Regions from separate parts of the Streptomyces sp. NPDC091292 genome, predicted to be linked through region 2. Evidence: riboswitches for the same ligand, from Rfam matches in the RefSeq annotation. Region 2 holds a riboswitch; each other region holds the start of a gene.
What was found. A riboswitch is a leader RNA that binds a small molecule or an ion and turns the genes downstream of it on or off. The one in region 2 is predicted to bind S-adenosylmethionine.

Region 1 (4,489 bases), on a different contig from region 2:
AGTGCCCGATCCGCAGATCGGGGCGCAGCTCGCGGAGCATGCCGGGGACGAGCGCGAGGTGGTAGTCCTGCACCAGGACGGCCGCGCCCTCGGCCGCCTCGTCGGCGAGCGCGTCGGCGAAGGCACGGTTGTACGTCTCGTACGCGGCCCACTGCTGACGGAACTCGGTGCCGAAGGCCGGCTCGACCGGGATGTCGTAGAGCATGTGGTGGACGAACCACAGCACGGAGTTCGCGATGCCGTTGTACGCGGCGGAGTACACGTCGGGCGGGATGCCGAGCATCCGGACGCGCTGGCCGCCCGTGTCGGCGGGGTCGAGCGCCCCGCCCGTCCGCCGGACCGCCTCACGGTCGCCCTCGCCGAGGGCCGCGCACACCCACACGGCGCCGGCGTCAGGACCGATCGCCGACAGCCCCGAGACGAGCCCGCCACCACCTCGCCGTACGCCCAGGGAACCGTCCTCACGGACGTCGTACGAGACCGGACCGCGGTTCGACGCCACGAGGACGTGCCCTTGCGCAAAACCCATATCCGCATACCTGGCCCACCCCACGACCCCTCAAACACGCCCGGCCTGTATACGACCGGGGCTTGGCGCATTGCCTGGGTCCCGCGGGGACAGCTTTCCGCCGGGCTGTGTCCCGCAGGGACAACGCGTGGGCCTCCGTCGGGCTTCGTCCCGCAGGGACGCAGGGGTGCCGATGCCCCGCAGGGGCGAGGCCCGGTCACTACGCCACGCGTCGCGTCGCGTACTCCGCGATGTCCTCCATCGGCGGGCGCTCCTCCGTGTCCACCCGGTAGGTGCGGGGCTCGAAACCCCGCTCGCCGCGTTCGAACTGGGTGAGTTCGGGGCGGACCAGGTGGCCTCGGGCCAGCCGGAGCTGGGCGGTGCGGTAGATCGCGGCGGCCATGCGGCCGAGCGCCTGGCCGTCCTGGTGGCGGTGCTTGCGTACGCCGACGTCGACCTGCGCGAGGGCGTCGAGGCCGACCGTGTGCAGGGAGTCGACCAGGAGGCCCAGCTCCACGCCGTACCCGACGGGGAACGGGAGCCGTTCCAGGAGCGTCCTGCGGACCGCGTACTCGCCGCCGAGCGGCTGCACGAACCCCGCGAGCAGCGGCCAGTGCAGATTCAGCAGCGGGCGCGCCATCAGCTCGGTGACCCGGCCGCCCTGCCCCTCGGCCGAGCCGAGCGGCCGGTCGTACATCGCCTTGACGAACTGGACCTCCGGCTCGGTCAGCAGCGGCCCCACGATCCCGGAGACGAAGTCCGCCGAGAACTCGCGCAGATCCGCGTCGACGAAGCACACGATGTCGCCGCCGGTGACCAGGAGCGACCGCCACAGCACCTCGCCCTTGCCGGGCACAGCGGGCAGCCGCGGCAGGATCTCGTCCCGGTGCACCACGCGTGCGCCGGCCGCGGAGGCCACCTCGGCGGTCCGGTCCGTGGAGCCGGAGTCGATCACCACCAGCTCGTCCACGAGCGGCACCGACCGCGTCATCAGCTCCCGCCGGATCACGGTGACGATCTCGCCGACCGTCTCCTCCTCGTCCAGGGCGGGCAGCACGACGCTCACCGATGTCCCGGTGGCCCGTTTGGCGGCCAGGAGGTGGCGCAGGGGACGGTCGGACACGGACCAGGAGCGCTCGGTCAGCCAGCGCTCGACATCTTCCAGCACGGTCAGCGGCTCCTTCGCGGTCGACAAGGGGGGCCGGTACCGCCACCGGGGCGGCGGATTGTTACGTTCGTCTCGGGGTTCGGACGACTATCTCAACTGTCCTGGCCTTCGGTTACAGTCTTGAACAACGCCGGTGACCATCGCATGTCGGGGGTCGCCGCGACCACAACTTCATACCGCTCATCCAGAGGGGCAGAGGGATACGGCCCGTTGAAGCCCCGGCAACCCTCCAGCCGGTCTCGTCCGTGATCAAGGTGAATTCCGATCATGTCCGCGAGGCTCCCGGCTAGGGAAGGTGCCAAATCCGTCTCATGGCGAAACGCGCCATGAGGAAGATGAGGAGAAAGGGCCTCGCCTCCATGGCTGTACAGACTGTCGCTCCCGCCACCGACACCGTAGACCTGGGCCCCGCATCGGCCCTCTCGTGTCGCGAGTGCGGCGAGAGGTTCCCGCTCGGCCCGATCTTCGCCTGCGAGCTGTGTTTCGGCCCGCTCGAAGTGGCGTACGACCTGCCGCTCGGTGACCCGGAAGCGCTCCGTAAGAAGATCGAGTCGGGCCCCGACAACATCTGGCGGTACGCGCCGCTGCTGCCCGTCCCCGCCGATGTCGCGTCCAAGCCGAATCTGAACCCGGGCTGGACGAAGCTGGTCAAGGCCGACAACCTGGCCCGGGAACTGGGGGTCCAGCCCGGCAAGCTGTTCATCAAGGACGACTCGGGCAACCCCACGCACTCCTTCAAGGACCGTGTCGTCGCGCAGGCCATCGAGGCCGCCCGCGCCTTCGGTTTCACGACCCTCTCGTGTTCCTCCACGGGCAACCTGGCCGGCGCGGTCGGCGCCGCCGCCGCCCGCGCGGGCTTCCGCTCCTGCGTGTTCATCCCGCACGACCTGGAGCAGGGCAAGGTCGTCATGGCCGCGGTCTACGGCGGCGAGCTGGTCGGCATCGAGGGCACGTACGACGACGTGAACCGTTTCTGCTCCGAGCTGATCGGCGACCCGCTGGGCGAGGGCTGGGGCTTCGTCAACGTCAATCTGCGCCCGTACTACGGCGAGGGCTCCAAGACCCTGGCGTACGAGATCTGTGAGCAGCTCGGCTGGGAGATCCCGGACCAGCTCGTCATCCCGATCGCCTCGGGCTCCCAGCTCACGAAGATCGACAAGGGGCTCCAGGAGCTGATCAAGCTGGGGCTCGTCGCCGACAAGCCGTACAAGATCTTCGGCGCCCAGGCCGAGGGCTGCTCGCCGGTGTCCGCCGCCTTCAAGGCCGGGCACGACGTGGTGAAGCCGCAGAAGCCGAACACCATCGCCAAGTCCCTCGCCATCGGCAACCCGGCCGACGGCCCCTACGTCCTCGACATCGCGCGCCGTACCGGCGGCGCCGTGGACGACGTGGACGACGAGCAGGTGGTCGACGCGATCAAGCTGCTCGCGCGGACCGAGGGCATCTTCGCCGAGACGGCCGGGGGCGTGACCGTCGGTGTCACGCGCAAGCTCATCGACGCGGGCCTGCTCGACCCCGCGCTGACGACGGTCGTGCTGAACACCGGCGACGGCCTGAAGACCCTGGACGCGGTGGCGCCGACGACCGGCCCGACAGCGACCATCCGCCCGAGCCTGGACGCGTTCCGCGACGCGGGCCTGGCCCGCTGAATCCCCCGCTGAATCCCCCGACGAATACACGACGGATCGACCGGAAAGGCCGGAACATGAGCGTCAACGTCCGCATCCCCACCATTTTGCGTACCTACACCGGCGGCCGGGCCGAGGTCGCCGCCGAGGGCACGACCCTCGCCGAGGTCATCGCCGACCTGGAGAAGAACCACGCCGGGATCTCCGCCCGCGTCCTGGACGACCAGGGCAAGCTGCGCCGCTTCGTGAACGTGTACGTGAACGACGACGACGTCCGCTTCGAGCAGGGCCTCCAGACGGCCACGCCGGACGGTGCCGGTGTCTCCATCATCCCGGCGGTCGCGGGCGGCTGACACGGCGGCTGACGCAGCGTTACCCCTGTTGCCCCCTCCGCGAGAGAAGCGGAGGGGGCAATTCTGTGGGATTGAACGCGATAGAGTTGGGGAAAGGCGTCGCGCGTCGATGCCGCACGCATATGAGTTCTCGGTCGAACGGCGACAAGAAGTAGCCAAAGCGCCCCGCCCCTTTGCGCCTTAGATGGCTTTTGCCGGGCCCGACTTGCCCTGAATTCTATTCAATCAGCCGGAAATTTCCGATCACGCGTGCCCAGATTTCTCGTCCGATTGACCTGTTGCAGACGGCAGTTGGGCAGATACATTCAGCGGCGGTCGACGCGTTCCGGCGCACACCCCCAGCCGTTGGGGGGTGAGGTCTGACCCGGGTCCGCGAAGTGTGGTCCCGTGCAAGGGCCAGTAATAGGGGAGTTAGGCATGGCTCAGGGCACCGTCAAGTGGTTCAACGCGGAGAAGGGCTACGGCTTCATCGCGGTCGACGGTGGTGCGGATGTTTTCGTCCACTACAGCGCGATTCAGATGGACGGCTATCGCACCCTGGAAGAGGGCCAGCGGGTCGAGTTCGAGATCTCGCAGGGTCAGAAGGGGCCGCAGGCGGACATGGTCAAGCTCGCCGTCTGATCTCGGCGCGATCGACCACCGACGCACTCACGCGACACACTCAACCGAAGGGTCCGCGTCCCAGGCATGGGGCGCGGACCCTTCGCGTATGCCCCCGCCGTGCGCCCGTGGTCTCCCCAAGCCGCTTGCACTCGGGTGGGGCGAGTGCTAATCATTGGCGTTAGCACTCTCCAGGTGAGAGTGACAGAACTTGGATCGGGCCGGCGAGGTC
Region 2 (4,489 bases):
ACCATCGGTCACCCCACTAGCTGTGCGGGGCCCGCTCCGTCAGGAGCCGGCGCCCGGCCTGTCCACGAGTTCCACCTGATCCACGGCGTTGCACCAGCGGCATCGCACGGACTCGATGGTCTCACTGACGACGTCGCGTTCCTCGATCTTCGGCTCACCGGCCAGGTCGAGATGGACATACTCGACGACCTTCGACGAACGGGTCACGTCGAAGCGGGTGAGGTTGCCGCAGAGCGTGCACCGCCAGCGGGTGCGGTCGGTCGGCAGGGGAACCGTCATCGGGGCCGTCGCTTCCTTCGTCACCGGGGGCGCGCCGTGGCGCACCCGTCTTCTCCATGGTGCGCCCGTCCTTCCCGGCGCGTGTGGCCGTAACCCTACGGCCTGCCCGGGGGCCCCCGCTCCGGCATCGGAACCGGCGAGGCGATCTGTCAGGTATGGCCGCTTTCCGCCATGATCTGGTCATGATCGGGACTCGGGGTGGCAAGACGGGAACGACGATCGGACGCATGCCGCGCGGCCTGCCCACCGCCCCGGTGACCTACGCGCTCGTCGCCGCCTGCTGTCTGGTCTTCGTCTTAGGGCCGGGCTCGGGGCTGAACCCGGTGTACGGGACCGGGGACGAAATCCTTGTGGCGCAGCGGGCGTACTTCGCGCGCTGGGGGGTGATTCCGGCGGACCTGTTCAGCGGTGACCCGGGCGCCGCGGTCACCCCGGCGACCGCCCTGTTCATCCACGGCACCTGGCCGCACCTGCTGGGCAACATGCTCTTCCTGTGCGTCTTCGGGATCATGGCCGAGGAGCGGATGGGCCGGTTCCAGTTCGCGCTGTTCTATCTGTGCTGCGGCTACTTCGCGCTGTTCGGGTACGCGCTGGTGCACGCCGATTCGACGCAGACCCTGGTGGGCGCGTCGGGGGCGATCGCGGCGGTGCTCGGCGCCTTCCTCTATCTCTTCCCCAAGGCACGCGTCACCAGCGTGTTCCCGTTCCTCTTCTTCCTGCCGCTGCGCTTTCCCGCGTGGATGGTCCTGCCGTTCTGGGCGTTACTCCAATGGCTGGCCACGGGCCAGGACAGCCAGGGTCCCGGGGTGGCGTATCTGGCGCACCTGATCGGCTTCTTAGTGGGGTTCGTCTACGCGTGGGGGCGTTGCGGGCGGACGGCTAGAGTGAGGCAACCAGCCACGGCCACCGAGGGAGACAGCAAGCCGTGATCACCGCGATCGTGCTCATCAAGACCAGCGTGGACCGCATTCCGGAGATCGCGGAGTCGATCGCCGCGCTGGACAGCGTCAGCGAGGTCTTCTCGGTCACCGGCACCTATGACCTGATCGCCATGGTCCGGGTGCGGTCCCATGACGATCTGGCGGATGTCATCCCCGGCCGTATCAGCAAGATCCCGGGCGTCGAGGGCACGGACACGCATGTGGCGTTCCGTACGTACTCGCAGCACGACCTGGAGGCCGCTTTCGCGATCGGCCTGGACTCCTGATTCCTGCTGCCTGCTGCCTGATTCCTGATTCCTGATTACTAGCGGGACCCTTCGCTTCCGGTGGCCGGGACGCAGCGGCCGTCCTCGGTGCGGTAGGTCCACCGCGCGCCCTCGGTGACCAGCTCCCGGACGGCCCGTACGAAACGCTCCACATGCTCGTCGGGCGTGCCGGCACCGAAGCTGACCCGGATGGCGTTGAGGGACGGCTCCCCCGGCGCCGCCTCAGGCGCCCCGCACTCGCCGGTGTCGCCCGGCTCCGCGCCGAGGAGGGTGCGGACCAGCGGGTGGGCACAGAACAGACCGTCGCGTACGCCGATGCCGTACTCGGCGGAGAGCGCCGCCGCGAAGTGCGAGCTGTTCCAGCCGTCGACGACGAAGGAGAGGACGCCCACGCGCGGGGCGTCGTCGCCGAACAGCGACAGGATCCGCACCTCGGGCACCTCGGCGAGGCCCGTGCGCACGGCGTCGATGAGCTGCCGCTCCCGCGCCACGAGCGAGTCGAAGCCCGCCTCCTGAAGGGCCGTGCAGGCGGAGGCGATGGAGTAGGCCCCGATCACATTGGGCGAGCCGGCCTCGTGCCGGGCGGCGCTGTCGTGCCACTCGACGTCCACTCCGCCGTCGGCGCGGCGCGCGACCTTCCGTGAGGCGCCGCCACCGGCGAGGTACGGCTCGGCGTCCCGCAGCCAGTCGGCGCGCCCCGCGAGCACACCGGAGCCGAACGGCGCGTACAGCTTGTGTCCCGAGAAGGCGACCCAGTCGACGTCCAGTTCCTGGACGGAGACGGGGTGGTGGGGCGCGAGCTGGGCGGCGTCGAGGACGATCCGGGCGCCGTGCGCGTGCGCGGCGGCGGCCAGCTCCCGCACCGGCCACAGCTCGCCGGTCACATTGGAGGCGCCGGTGACACAGACCAGGGCCGACCCCTGCGGATCGCGGTCGGCGAGGGCGCGCTCCAGGGTGCGGACGGCGTCGGCGTGGGTGCGGGGCGCGTCGAGGTAGGTGGTGCGGGCGTCGCGCCAGGGCAGCAGCGAGGCGTGGTGCTCGGTCTCGAAGACGAAGACCTCGCAACCGGCGGGCAGCGCTGCGGCGAGCAGGTTCAGCGAGTCGGTGGTGGAGCGGGTGAACACGACCTGGTCGCCGTCGCGGCAGTCGAGGAAGTCGGCGACGGTCTTCCGGGCGTTCTCGAACAGGTCGGTGGAGAGCTGCGAGAGGTATCCGGCGCCGCGGTGGACGCTGCCGTAGTACGGGGCGTAGGCGGCGACGTCGTCCCAGACGCGCTGGAGGGCGGGGGCGCTGGCGGCGTAGTCGAGGGCGGCGTACGTGACATCGCCGCCGGTGACGAGCGGGACGCGGACGTCACGGCCGAGGACGGGCAGCGGGGTACAGCCGGCTTCGGCGGAAGGGGCAGTGGCGGTGGCGGTGGCGGTGGCGACGGCAGTGGTGGCGACGGACATGGCGAACTCCCGTGAGTGGCAAGCGAGATGACCGCGCCGTCGGGGGCCGCGCGAAGACGCGGGCCACACCAGGACGGCACGGGAAGGGGGGGACGATCACACCGGACGGGGGTGTGTGCGGAGGCGGGGCTCTGCGCCCTATCGCATTCGCTTGCTCACGAGACTGCTCCCTCGACGACCAGGACCCCTGGTGGAGCGAGGGGTCCGCGCTTGCCGTAGACCTCGCTGCCTACGACCTGGTCTTCACCCGGGGCACCCCGCCACGGACGGAGGGTTGCCGGACAGCGGGCCGGGGCCGATTCGCTGTCACTCATGACCTGCCGAAATTATGACAGACACCCGGAGGCCGGGCCAACGGGCGTCCAGATAGCGGACCCTGCGGGCCCCCGGGGGCCGTCCGTCACTTCGAGGTGGCGTTCACCCAGCGCTCCAGGGTCCGCCGCGCCGATCCCGAGTCGATGGACTCGGCGGCACGGGCCAGCTGGGCGCGGATCTGTTCGGTGAGAGGCCCGTCGCCCGGTGCCAGGGCGACCAGCGCGGCGGCCGAGTTGAGCAGCACCGCGTCCCGTACGGGCCCTGTCTCGCCGGCGAGCAGCCGCCGGGCGACCTCGGCGTTGTACGAGGCGTCGGCTCCGCGCAGCGCCTCGACGGGCACCAGCTCGATCCCCACGTCCCGCGGGTCGAACGCCTGCTCGCTCACCGCGCCGTTCCGCACCACCCACACCTTCGATGTGGCGGTCGTCGTCAGCTCGTCCAGTCCGTCGTCGCCGCGGAACACCAGCGCCGACGAGCCGCGCTCGGCGAGCACCCCGGCCATGATCGGCGCCATCCGGGCATCCGCGACACCGGTCGCCTGGGCCTTCACACGGGCCGGATTGGTCAGCGGGCCGAGGAAGTTGAAGGTGGTCCTGATGCCCAGTTGACTGCGGGCAGCGGCCACATGGCGCAGCGCCGGGTGGAACTTCACCGCGAAGCAGAAGGTGATCCCGGCCTCCTCGGCGACCTCGGCGACCCGCTCGGGCGTCAGGTCCAGATTGACGCCGAGCTTCTCCAGGACGTCCGACGCGCCGCTCGCCGACGACGCGGCCCGGTTGCCGTGCTTGACGACCTTCGCCCCGGTCCCGGCGACGACGATCGCCGACATCGTGGAGATGTTGACGGTACGGGCGCCGTCCCCGCCGGTGCCCACGATGTCGACGCTGGGCCCCGGCACCTCGATCACCCGGGCGTGCTCGTACATGGTGCGGACGAGTCCGGAGATCTCCTCGACGGTCTCGCCCTTGGCCCGCAGCGCGACCGCGAACCCGGCGATCTGCGCGTTGGTGGCCTCACCGCGCAGGATCCGGTCCATCGCCCACGCCGTGGCGTCCGCGCCCTGGTCCTGCCCGGACAGAAGCGCGTCCAGGACCCGGGGCCAGGAACGGCCCGCCGTGGTGTCGCCTCCAGCGGGGGTCACAGCGCTCATGGTCGCTCCTGGGTCGTAGACATGCGTACCGACGTACCGACAGGGCCACCCTATCCAGCCGTGGGGACAGCGAAGAGCCCCGTCCGG
Region 3 (4,489 bases), on a different contig from region 2:
GGAAGGTGCCGGTCGCCCGGTCGGCGACGATCTCGTCGCCGCGCCAGGAGTCGAAGAGTTCATGAGCGGTGGCCAGGAACTCCTCGGCCCTGGAGTACCGCTCCTCCTGCGGGAGGAATCCGCCGCGGCGGAAGTTCTCTCCGGTGAAGGCGTCCCAGGAGGTGACGACGTTCCACGCGGCGCGCCCGCCGGAGAGGTGGTCGAGGGTCGCGAACTGCCGGGCCACCTCGTAGGGCTCGTTGAAGGTGGAGTTGATGGTGCCGGTGAGGCCGAGGTGTTCGGTGACGGCGGCGAGGGCGCTCAGGACGGTGAACGTGTCGGGCCGTCCGACGACGTCCAAGTCATAGATCTCGCCGCCCTGTTCACGCAGCCGCAGCCCTTCGGCGAGGAACAGGAAGTCGAACTTGGCGCGTTCGGCGGTGCGGGCGAAGTGGGCGAAGGAGCTGAACTCGATATGGCTGCCGGCCTCGGGATCGCTCCACACGGTGGTGTTGTTGACGCCGGGGAAGTGTGCCGCGAGATGGATCTGCTTGAGCGGCTTGTCGGGCGACGTGCTCATGAGTGGTCCCTCCGGCTCAGGCGTTCTCGGCGGCGGCGTAGCGGTTGGCGGGGCGGGCGAGCCCGAGCAGGCCGCGCAGGGTGTCGGCCTCGTAGGAGCGCCGGAAGATGTTCCGGCGCTGGAGTTCGGGGACCAGGCCCCGGGTGATCGCCGGGAGGTCATGGCCGACGACGCCCGGCCGCAGCCGGAATCCGGTGAGCCCGGAGGACCGCAACTCCTCCAGGAGATCGGCCAGTTGGGCGGGCGTGCCGGTGAAGATCCGGGCGTCGCTGTCGTACGGCCGGCCCGCGAGCGTGTCGAGTCGGTCCCGTCGGGCCGCCGCCGCGCCGGGCTCGTCGTCCAGGAACACCACCAGATCGCCGAAGAGGTGTACGGGATCCTGGGCGCGCCCGGCCGTCTCCTGTGCGGCGCGGACGGCGGCGACGACGGCTCGGGCCTGGTCGGTGTCGTGCGGGGTGACGTAGCCGATGTCCGCGGAGCGGCCGACCAGACCGAACGGAGCGCCCGACGCCGATGCGTGGGCCAGCACGGTGACGGGCGGTTGGCCCTGGGGCGGGCGGGGTGTGATCGAGGGGCCCTTGACGCTGAAGTACTTGCCCTCGAAGTCGATGTAGTGCAGCTTCTCGCGGTCGATGAAGCGGCCCGTGGACACGTCGCGGATCTCGGCACCGTCCTCCCAGCTGTCCCACAGCCGCCGTACGACCTCGATGTAGTCGGCGGCTTCATCGAAGAGGCCGACGACCGCCTCCCGTACGCCCGGGGTGTCCAGATCCTCGAAACGGAACTCCGGGACGCTACGGCGGCCGAAGTGGGCGGCCTCGTTCCGGCGCGGGGACACCTGGACGCGGACGCCCGCGCGGCCGGTGCTCACGTAGTCGAGGGTCGCGATGGCCTTGGAGATGTGGAACGGCTCCGTGTGGGTGGCCACCACTGTCGGCACCAGTCCTATGTGGCTGGTCAGCGGTGCGACGCGGGCCGCGATGAGAACGGCGTCGAGGCGTCCGCGTACCTGGTCGGTGCGGCCGTCGGGTGCCGAGAAGTGCGAGGACTGGAGCCCGAGTGCGTCCTCGATCGTCACGAAGTCGAGCAGGCCGCGTTCGGCCTCGGTGACCAGATCGGTCCAGTATCCGGCGGTGAAGAGGTCCCGGGGGCGGGCGACCGGCTCGCGCCAGGCGGCCGGGTGCCAGCCCGCACCGTCGAGCGCGACGGCAAGGTGCAGCGGGGCGGCGGAGGCGGGGGGCGAAGCGGGTGACGGGCGTGACGGGGATGCTGAGGTCATGGCGGGCATGCCTTCCTGATCGGCTGTACGGGTCGCCGCGCCCCGGTCGGGAGAGGGCGGCGGAGTGACAGTCAGGTCAGGAACTACAGAGCGCGCCGGCGACACGCTTCAGGTCGATGTGCGGCCGGGAGTAGAGGTACACGGGCACAGGCACGGGGCGATACGGGGCCGGGGCGACGACACGGAGGACGGACACGGACGTCAGGTCCTGCCTGTGCGCCACCAGCCCTCCCGCCGCTTTCCCTCGCGCCACGTCCTTCACCTCCGACCTGCGGCCTCGGCACTCGTCACCTCTTCGGGACGCTACGTGAGGGCCACAGCCGTGCGCAATGCCGGGCCCCGCGCCACGTCTTGAGCCATAACGATGCCGCTCCGCGGGAGATTCCCGCATCCCGGATGGAGTGTGACCACGTCGTGAGACGGCCGACGGCCCCTTCTTGACGGCTTCACGGAGCGCGATGACACTGGCGGGGACGGTCACGATTGTCAGCGCCCATCGGGCAGGTTCGCCTGCTCGTGCGGTCATCGGCCCCGGCCCGCTGGCAGGCAACCCTTCCACCGCGACGGGGTGCCCCGGGTGACGACCGGGTCCCGTCGCGGCGGCGGGGCAAGCGTGGTCTCGCGTCTCGCGAGCCCCGGATGTGGACCGGTGGACATGGAATCGCCCTGGAACTGTTTGACGAGGCGCCTGCACATCGATCTGCTGCGCGTCTCCAGCGCCTGCTAGTACGCGGGTCCGGTAGTACGCGGGTCCGGCCCTTCCATCGGGCCCCGCAGACCCCTCATGTCCCCGCAGACCCCGCAGACCCGCAGACCCCGCGGTACTCAACACACAGGCGCAGTGGTTCCGTTCCGCCTCCTCACGCATCGACGCGGGCACGGCGGAGACGGGGCTTCCTCGTTCCCCCAAGGGAGAGTCATGACCGAGACAGTTTCGCGTGGTGCCGGCACGGCGGCCCTCTCGTCCCGCCCGTCGTCCCGCCCGCACCGCTTCCGTGGCCGCATCGGCGTCGGCCTCGCCGGCGGCTTCTACCCCGCGCCCCACCGCTATCTCCTCCACCTGTCGGCGAGTTGTCCGCGCTCACTGCGCGTCTCCATCACCCTGGACCTGCTCGGCCTCAAGGAGTCCGTCGCCACCACGGTCCTCGCCCGCACCGACGGCACATCCGACGCGTTCGCCTCGCTGCGCAGCGCGTACGAGGCCACCTGGCACCACTACCACGGTCCGCTGACCGTGCCCGCGCTGTGCGACCGATGGAGCGGACGGGTGGTCAGCAACCACACGCCCGACATCCTTCGTGACCTGGGCGGCCTCGCCGCCGACGCCGCCGACGCCGGCGACCCGCGCATCGCCGCACTCCGCCCGCCGGCTCTCGCCGCGCGGATCGACGCCCTCCGCGACCTCCTCGACCGTGACGTCACGCCGGCCTCCCGGCCGGAGCGCGTGACGCCGCGACTCGATCTGCTGAACCGCCAACTCACGCACAGGCCCTACGCGTTGGGTGACGTGCTGACAGCCGCCGACGTGGACCTCTGGGTGGCACTCGTCCGCCTCGACGCGTCCCACGGCGTCTCCTCGTACGACGGCCTCCGGAACTACGTACGACGCCTCGGCGGTCATCCGGCCTTTCACGGCGCGGTCGGCACGGTCGGTGTGGGCCACAGCGCGGCATGACCCCGGTCTGCCGGGTCAGCGGACAGGCGCTCCCGGGCCGAGGGGAATCCCGAGGGTCCACCACAGCAGGAACAGCAGGGTCCAGGCGGTCGTCATCGCGACGGCCAGGGGAAGGGTGTACGAGGCGAGGGTGCCGATGCCCGCGCTCTTCCGGTAGCGCTGGAGGAAGCCGAGCGCCATCACGAAGTAGGGGCTCATGGGCGTGATGGCGGTCGAGCCGGAGTCGGCTATCCGGAACAGTGCCTGGGTGGTCTCGGCCGGGACCTGGACGAGCATCAGCATGGGGACCAGGACGGGCGCCGCGAGGGCCCACATGGCGGATCCGCTGGTGACCATGATGTTGACCAGGGTCAGAAGCAGGAGGATCAGCAGGAAGACGACGAGGATCGGCATGCCGCTGTTCCGTAGCGCCTGGGCCGCTTCGACGGCCACGACATCGCCGATGCGGGTCCAGTCGAAGTAGGCGAGGAACTGGGCGATGGCGAAGAACAGCACAAGGACCGGCGCCATCTGTTTGACGCCCTCGACCATGAGCTTCGGGACGTCGGCGGGCTTGGTGACCGAGCCCGCCGACGCTCCGTAGACGACACCGACGAGCGCGAACAGGACGGCGACGACGACGGCGATGCCGTCCAGGAGCGGGGACTCGACGATGCTGCCGCCCTCGCCGCGCAGGGGCGAGGAGTGCGGGAGCACCACGGCGGTGAGCGCCACGAGCGCGACGACGAGGGCGGTGACGGCGCGGCGCAGCGCCGAGCGTTCCCGGTCGCTGAGCCGGAGCGCGCCGATGTCCTCCAGATCGGCGTCCGGATCGGGGTCCAGGTCGGGCCGCTTGCTGAGGACGAAGCGGGTGACGAGGGTGATGACGGCGGCCAGGACGAGGGAGGACGCGATGTTGAAGAACCAGTTGCTCAGCGGGGAGACGTACGCGCCCTCTCCCCCGGCTATCTTCGCGGCGGCCGTGGTGATCCCGGCG

Region 1: another riboswitch for S-adenosylmethionine. It lies ahead of thrC (threonine synthase); the one in region 2 lies ahead of ACIQNU_RS06220 (aminotransferase class V-fold PLP-dependent enzyme).
Region 3: another riboswitch for S-adenosylmethionine. It lies ahead of ACIQNU_RS17010 (glutathione S-transferase C-terminal domain-containing protein); the one in region 2 lies ahead of ACIQNU_RS06220 (aminotransferase class V-fold PLP-dependent enzyme).

The regions. Positions count from the first base shown of each region.
Region 1 is NZ_JBIVUQ010000007.1:355,660-360,148, reverse strand. Features, by position in the region: gene ACIQNU_RS21975 (trehalose-6-phosphate synthase) at 1-529, opposite strand, end outside; gene ACIQNU_RS21970 (glucosyl-3-phosphoglycerate synthase) at 729-1,676, opposite strand; SAM riboswitch class I at 1,854-2,018, shown strand; gene thrC (threonine synthase) at 2,036-3,325, shown strand; gene ACIQNU_RS21960 (MoaD/ThiS family protein) at 3,382-3,657, shown strand; gene ACIQNU_RS21955 (cold-shock protein) at 4,075-4,278, shown strand.
Region 2 is NZ_JBIVUQ010000001.1:1,264,461-1,268,949, reverse strand. Features, by position in the region: gene ACIQNU_RS06240 (NYN domain-containing protein) at 1-5, opposite strand, end outside; gene ACIQNU_RS06235 (hypothetical protein) at 40-279, opposite strand; gene ACIQNU_RS06230 (rhomboid family intramembrane serine protease) at 462-1,208, shown strand; gene ACIQNU_RS06225 (Lrp/AsnC ligand binding domain-containing protein) at 1,205-1,486, shown strand; gene ACIQNU_RS06220 (aminotransferase class V-fold PLP-dependent enzyme) at 1,525-2,937, opposite strand; SAM riboswitch class IV at 3,139-3,255, opposite strand; gene trpD (anthranilate phosphoribosyltransferase) at 3,338-4,402, opposite strand.
Region 3 is NZ_JBIVUQ010000005.1:127,464-131,952, reverse strand. Features, by position in the region: gene ACIQNU_RS17025 (NtaA/DmoA family FMN-dependent monooxygenase) at 1-559, opposite strand, end outside; gene ACIQNU_RS17020 (LLM class flavin-dependent oxidoreductase) at 576-1,838, opposite strand; gene ACIQNU_RS17015 (putative leader peptide) at 1,915-2,229, opposite strand; SAM riboswitch class IV at 2,314-2,458, shown strand; gene ACIQNU_RS17010 (glutathione S-transferase C-terminal domain-containing protein) at 2,758-3,513, shown strand; gene ACIQNU_RS17005 (AbgT family transporter) at 3,529-4,489, opposite strand, start outside.